One region of the Variovorax sp. VRV01 genome, then DNA from elsewhere that is predicted to be linked to it. Evidence: predicted binding sites of a transcription regulator. Region 1 holds the regulator's gene; each other region holds the start of a gene.

Region 1 (2,265 bases):
GCCACCGCCATCGCGCCGTCGGCGATGAAGAGCTTGTTGTGCATGCGCCGGTTGACGCGGCTGAAGTCGAACAGCGAAGCGGTGAAGCGCCTGAGCAGGCTCCCGCGCCCGGCCGGAAACGGGTTGAACAGGCGCAGCTCGACATTCGGCGTGGCGGCCAGGCCGAGCAGCAGTTCGTCCTCGCCCGAGGTGTAGAGATCGTCCATCAGGAGCCGCACGCGCACGCCGCGCCGGGCCGCATCGCGCAGCGTGCGCAGCAGGTAGCGGCCGGTCTCGTCGTTCTCGATCTGGTAGTACTGCACGTCGAGCGTGCGCTGGGCGCGCCGCGCGAGCTGGATGCGGGTGTCGAAGGCGAAGTCGCCGCCCGGCATCAGGCGAAAGCCGCTCAGGTCCGGGTCGGGCTGCGAGGCCAGCGCGATCTTGCCGAGCGCGGTGTCGGCCGACGCGGCCATGGCCTTGGTGGGCGGGCGCGGTGCCTCGTCGGGCAGGGTGGCGCAGCCGGCGACGAGCAGCGCCGCCAGCATGGCAAAGACCGCGAGCCCACAGCGCGACAGCAGGCGGCGGGCCATCGGCGGCTTTCTACAGGGCCTTGCGAAGGTTGGCGGGCGCGATGCGCAAGGCCTCGCGATACTTGGCCACGGTGCGGCGTGCGCACTCGATGCCCTGCTCCTTGAGCATTTCGGAGATCTGGCTGTCGGACAGCGGTTTCTTGATGCTCTCGGAGCTCACGAACTGCTTGATCAGCGCGCGCACCGCGGTGCTCGACGCATTGCCGCCGGTCTCGGTGCCGAGCGCCGAGCCGAAGAAGTACTTGAGCTCGACCGTGCCGAAAGGCGTGGCCATGTACTTGGCCGTGGTCACGCGCGAGATGGTCGATTCGTGCAGGCCGAGTTCGTCGGCGATCTCGCGCAGCACCAAGGGCCGCATTGCGAGCTCGCCGTGCACGAAGAAGCTCTTCTGCCGCTCGACGATGGCGTTGCTCACGCGCAGGATGGTGTCGAAGCGCTGCTGGATGTTCTTGATGAACCAGCGCGCCTCCTGCAGCCGCTGCGACAGCGCCTGGCTGCCCTCGCCCTTGTGCGACTTGAGCGCGCCGGCATAGATGTCGTGCACGCGCAGCCGCGGCATCACCTCGGGGTTGAGCATGACGCGGAACTTGGCATTGGTGCCGCGGCCGATCTTGGTGACGATCACGTCGGGAATCACGATGTTGCGCTCGACGTCGACGAAGCGGCGGCCCGGCTTGGGCTCCAGACGCGAGATGATCTGCAGCGCCGAGCGCACCACCTCTTCGTTGGTGCGCGTGAGCGTGGCCAGGCGCTTGAAATCGCGCCGCGCGAGCAGCTCCATCGGCTGCTTGCAGATCGCGATGGCGGTCTTGCGCACCAGGGCCTGCTCTTCGGTCTCGCTTTCGCTGGCCAGCGCGCGCAGCTGGATGCACAGGCATTCGCCCAGGTCGCGCGCGCCGACGCCGGCCGGCTCCAGGCTTTGCAGCAGGCCGAGCGCCACCTGGAAGTGGTGCACCAATTCGTCGAACTGGTCGTTGTCGTCGCCCGCGAGGCCCGAGGCCAGCGCCGGCAGGGAGTCTTCGAGGTAGCCGTCGTCGTTGAGCGATTCGATCAGGAAGCGCAGCGCGGCGCTGTCGTTCTCGTTGAGCCGCAGGCTCAGCGCCTGCCGGTGCAGGAAGGACTGCAGCGACTCCTGGCTGCGCGCGAGCTCGGTGGCGTCGGCGCGTTCGTCGTCGCCCAGGTTGTTCTGGCGCGCGGGGGCGTCGCTGCCCCATTCGCTGTCGTCGGGCGCCATGTCGACGGTGCCGTCGCCTTCCCAGTCGGGCTCGCGCTCGGTGGCGTCGGCGGCGGGTACGTCGGCCTCGGCTGCCGAGGAGGTTTCGCTCGAAGTGGTGGTTGCGCTGCTGGCCGGGGCCGAGGCGAATTCGCCCTCGGCGGCTTCACCGGCTTCGTCGCGCGGCACCGGCGTGTCGATGGCGTCGAGCCCGAACTCCTCGCGCGCCGCTTCTTCCGCGGTGCGTTCGAGGAACGGGTTCTCGTCCAGCATCTGCTCCACCTCCTGGCTCAGTTCGAGCGTGGACAGCTGCAGCAGCCGGATCGACTGCTGCAGCTGGGGCGTGAGCGCCAGGTGCTGCGAAACGCGAAGGGACAGCCCTTGCTTCATGGAGACCGACTCCTCCCTTACATCCGGAAGTGCTCGCCGAGGTACACCCTGCGTACTTCGGCGTTGTCGACGATCTCCGAGGGTGTGCCTTGT
Region 2 (2,265 bases), on a different contig from region 1:
TGGCTGGATGCCCACAACATGCTGTCGGTGTGGGCGCTGCCCTTTCACCTGCTGATCACCTACACCGGCCTGGTCACGCTGATGACGCTGTACATGCCCTGGGGCCTGGACAGCGCGCCCGATGCGGCGCAGGCGCGCCAGTCGCTGCGCGCTGAAATGACGGCGCTCATGCCGCCGGGCACGCCGCGCGGCACGGCCGCACCGCTGCCCGATGTGGGCGCGATGGTGCGCGAGGCCGAGCGGCGCTGGGGCATCGGCAGCGTGGCGCGCCTGGTCGTCGACCACCCGGGCGACGCCGCATCGCGCGTGAAGCTCGTGCGCAGCGAGGCATCGCGCGTGTCCGTCAGCCCGCGCTACCTGGCGTTCGAAGGTCCGCAGGGATCGTTGCGGCAGGTCAAGGACCACTCGGGCCCCGCCGCCGAAACCCGCGGCGTGCTCTACGGCCTGCACATGGCGCGCTTTGCCGGCACCACGGTGCGCTGGCTGTACTTCATCGCGAGCCTGGCCGGTGCGGCCATGGTGGCAACGGGGCTCGTGCTGTGGGCCGTCAAGCGGCGCGCCAAGCGGGCCGATCCCGAACGCGCGCCGGCCGGCCGCCGGCTCGTGGAGCGGCTCAACGTCGCGGCCATTGCGGGGCTTCCCGCGGCGATGGCGGCGTTTCTCTGGGGCAACCGGCTGCTGCCGGTGGATGCCACGGATCGCCGCGAGTGGGAGATCCACCTGTTCTTCGCGGTGTGGGCGCTGATGCTCTTTCACGCGGGCGCGAGGCCGGTCCGGCGCGCATGGACGGAGCAGTTCGGCACCGCCGCCGTGCTGTGCGCGGCGCTGCCGCTGTGGAACATGTGCGCCGGCGGCCGCCACCTGTTCGCCAGCATCCGCGCGGCGGACTGGGTGTTCGCGGGAATCGAGCTTGCGCTGCTGGCAACGGCTGCGCTGCTTGCCGCGATGGCGATGAAGACCGCGCGCCGGGCTGGCACCTAGCACCTGCCGCAGCGACCCGTTGCACGGCCCGACCACTGCGCCGGGATGCAACGGTGCCGGCCCGCGCGCTGTTCGACCTTGTAGCAATGCAGCGGGAAAACCCGCGGCCGGCAGCCCGCGCGATGCGCGAAAGAGCCCCTGGAAGGCTGCATCGCGCGTGGCATGGAGATTGCCCTTGACTCCCGTGAAGGCATGCCCGCGTGGCACGCCCGAGCCGCTATCCACACCCACGAGGAGACATCCCATGCAATTGAAGCTCTTGAACGCGCTCATGGCCATCGGCCTGGCCGCGGCCGGCGGCGCCGGCGCGCAAGTCACGGACAAGATGATCCAGTCCGAAGCCACGGCGAACGGCAACGTCCTGACCTGGGGGGTCAATACCCAGGGCCAGCGCTACTCGCCGCTGAAGCAGGTCAACACCGGCACCGTGTCCCGGCTCGCGCCGGCATGGGCCTTCTCCTTCGGCGGGGAGAAGCAGCGCGGCCAGGAGGCGCAGCCCGTGATCCACAACGGCAAGATGTTCGTCACCGCCTCGTACTCGCGCATCTACGCGCTCGACGCCACCACCGGCAAGAAGCTGTGGAAGTACGAGCACCGCCTGCCCGAGGGCATCATGCCGTGCTGCGACGTGGTCAACCGCGGCGCGGCGCTGTACGACAACCTGGTGATCTTCGCCACGCTCGATGCGCAGCTGGTGGCGCTCGACCAGAACACCGGCAACGTGGTCTGGAAGGAGAAGATCGACGACTACGCGGCCGGCTACTCGGCCACCGCGGCGCCGATCATCGCCAACGGCCTGATCCTCACGGGGGTGTCGGGCGGCGAGTTCGGCATCGTCGGCCGCGTCGAGGCGCGCGACGCCAAAACGGGCAGCATGGTGTGGTCGCGCCCCACGGTGGAAGGCCACATGGGCTACACCTACGACAACGACGGCAACAAGAAGGAGGCGGGCGTCTCGGGCACCGTCAACAAGAGCTGGCCGGGCGACCTCTGGAAGACCGGCGGCGCCGCCACCTGGCTGGGCGGCACCTTCGATCCCAAGACCGGCCTGGCCTACTTCGGCACCGGCAACCCGGCGCCGTGGAACAGCCACCTGCGCAAGGGCGACAACCTGTTCTCGTGCTCGACCGTGGCCATCGACGTGAAGACCGGCCAGATCAAGTGGCACTACCAGAACACGCCCAGCGACAGCTGGGACTTCGACGGCGTGAACGAGTTCGTCACCTTCGACATGGACGGCCGGCGCGTGGGCGGCAAGGCCGACCGCAACGGCTACTTCTACGT
Region 3 (2,265 bases), on a different contig from region 1:
AGGAGAGCCGCCAGTTGATTCGGCTGCGCCAGATTTGCGCCAAATCTTATTCCATCCAATGGGGGAGAGACAAATTCGACATCTAGCCTAAACCACTGTGCGAGTGAAATACCTACCGAAATGACAGCCGCAATTACCAAAGCAATCACTATCGGTTGCAGTTCGTGGAGAGGATTTTCGAGCGTAGATTCGTTCATCAAGTTCGCTGCAGAAATCATTGTCAGGGCGGCGCCTAATATATATAGCCATGAGACCCAGCCATCGCCCCAAAACACGACCTCTCCAGCCATTGCTTGTAGCAATGGGACAAAGGAAAGTAGAACAAGAAAAAGTGCGGCCTTTGGAAGGCTGATTTGCCTCCACGCAGTGCCAAAGATTAATACGGAGAAGCCCACTCCGACCGCAACATCGTGTCTAAAAGCAGGCCATGGAAAAAAATGATCTGGAATCAAAAGACCGAGCGCCAGCATAAAACCCAAGAAATACATCGTGCGCTCTTTTGATTTTGTAAAACCTAAAAAAAAACGCTCCCTCGGGAGCGTTTTAGAGTTCTAGACAGAATTAACCGCGGCAGGAACCTGGCAGGTATTTAGGAGGAATTGTGGTACCGTCCGCGGAAGCACCACACCTCCAAGCGAAGATCGTCTTACCGGCGTCACTGGTGGTCAGTGCAGTAGCTGCGGCGCTAAGCGGACGGAGAGTAAGGACATCGGCAGAACCAGCGGTCAACTGCGTAATTCCCTGCGATGTCACGGTAACCATGCCATCAGCAGCAACTGCGATGCTTTTCACGTATTTGGAAACAGTTGCTCCGGAAGCGGCCCCTCCATCGCAAGGAAACATTGCGGCCGTAAGAGTCGTTGCGGAGGTCGACTGGACAGCTTCCGTAACGGTGGTGCGGCAAGAAGATGCTGCCAACACGATTTCCGAGACCTTTGCACGAACCGTGTAGTCCTGATAAGCCGGAAGAGCCACAGCAGCCAAAATACCAATGATCGCCACAACGATCATCAATTCGATAAGGGTGAAACCCTTTTGCACATTGCGTGCGATAGAACGACGGTTCATTCAAAACTCCAGGTTGGTTTGTAGAGCCCGGGAACCAAGCCCGGAGCGCAGCAACTTCCGCAGCATCTGTGCCACGCCATCCTGAGGTCCTGCTACGGCGAAACCGAGTACTTTGTACCGACTAAAGTTACACCGAGTGACAAAAACAGCGCTTAGATGCTACGAGTCGTGACAAATTTGTCAGCAAACCCAGCGCGTCCGACTCAAAACGTCAGCACCCCATCCGCCTTCAGCCATCGGATATCCCGCTGCGCCAACCCCGCCACCTGATGCCCGGCCAGGTCCTCGATCTGCCACATGATCTCTTCGGTTTCCGCCGGCTTGGTGTGGGTGATGTAGATCGGAAACTTCTTGGCCGGATCGATGTGCGCCAGCTCGTCGGCCAGCGCGCGGGGCGACAGGTGCAGGCTGCGTTCCGCCAGGGCCTGCTCGCGGTTGCTGAATGCCGTTTCTATGACGAGCATGGCCACGTCCAGGGCGTTGAGGCGGTCCCAGAAGGGGGTGTTGCGCTCGGTGTCCCCGGTGAAGACCCAGTTGGCGCCGCCCTCGGCGCGGCTCACGGCAAAGCCGCAGGCGGGCACGGTGTGCACGGCCGGCAGCACCTCGATGCGCTTGGGGGCGGCGGTGCCCAGTTGCAGCACCTGGCCCACCGCAATGTCGTGAAAGCTCACGAAGGGCGCCTCGGGGCTGGGAATGCTTTCGAAGTCGGGCCAGATGACGTTGTTGAACACGTGGGCGCGCAGCGCCTCGATGGTGGCGCGCAGGGCGTGCACGCGCAGCGGGCGGGTGCGGCGGCCGGCCACGGCGTCGAGCATGAGGGGCAGCGCGGCGATGTGGTCGAGGTGGCTGTGGGTGAGCACCACGTCGTCGATGCCTGCCATTTCTTCGAGGGTGAGGTCGCCCACGCCGGTGCCCGCATCGACGAGCAGGTCGGTGTCGATCAGGAACGAAGTGGTCCGGCAGTCCTTGGCAATGGCGCCCGAGCAACCCAGCACGCGAACCTGCATTGTGAGAGCCCCTCTGCTTGTGTCTTCTGCTGCCGTCATTTGGTTTCGAACCGGGTTGCGCCGTCCCATTCGGGGTCCTGGGGCCGCAACGCCATGGAGGCTAATCGTTGTGCGTAGAGCTGGTAAAGGACTTTTTTGGCATCCGCGGCCAAGAGCGGATCCAGCAAGTTCCGGCCCACGGCCCAGTCCT

Evidence for each region. The regulator sigma-54, encoded in region 1, starts transcription at its own class of promoters, with help from an activator protein. The targets are predictions, from matches to a motif close to TGGCANGNAANCTGCTTT.
Region 2: the regulator sigma-54 is predicted to act here: its motif matches at 1,140-1,157, upstream of IB278_RS32625 (PQQ-dependent methanol/ethanol family dehydrogenase).
Region 3: the regulator sigma-54 is predicted to act here: its motif matches at 1,125-1,142, upstream of IB278_RS19495 (pilin).

What each region holds. Positions count from the first base shown of each region.
Region 1 covers NZ_JACVBS010000005.1:278,177-280,441, reverse strand. Annotated here, with positions in the region: gene IB278_RS11625 (phospholipase D family protein) at 1-569, opposite strand, end outside; gene IB278_RS11620 (RNA polymerase factor sigma-54) at 580-2,172, opposite strand; gene lptB (LPS export ABC transporter ATP-binding protein) at 2,190-2,265, opposite strand, start outside.
Region 2 covers NZ_JACVBS010000034.1:27,718-29,982, forward strand. Annotated here, with positions in the region: gene IB278_RS32620 (PepSY-associated TM helix domain-containing protein) at 1-981, shown strand, start outside; gene IB278_RS32625 (PQQ-dependent methanol/ethanol family dehydrogenase) at 1,226-2,265, shown strand, end outside.
Region 3 covers NZ_JACVBS010000010.1:224,500-226,764, reverse strand. Annotated here, with positions in the region: gene IB278_RS19500 (PglL family O-oligosaccharyltransferase) at 1-488, opposite strand, end outside; gene IB278_RS19495 (pilin) at 562-1,068, opposite strand; gene IB278_RS19490 (3',5'-cyclic-nucleotide phosphodiesterase) at 1,272-2,075, opposite strand; gene IB278_RS19485 (CHASE2 domain-containing protein) at 2,111-2,265, opposite strand, start outside.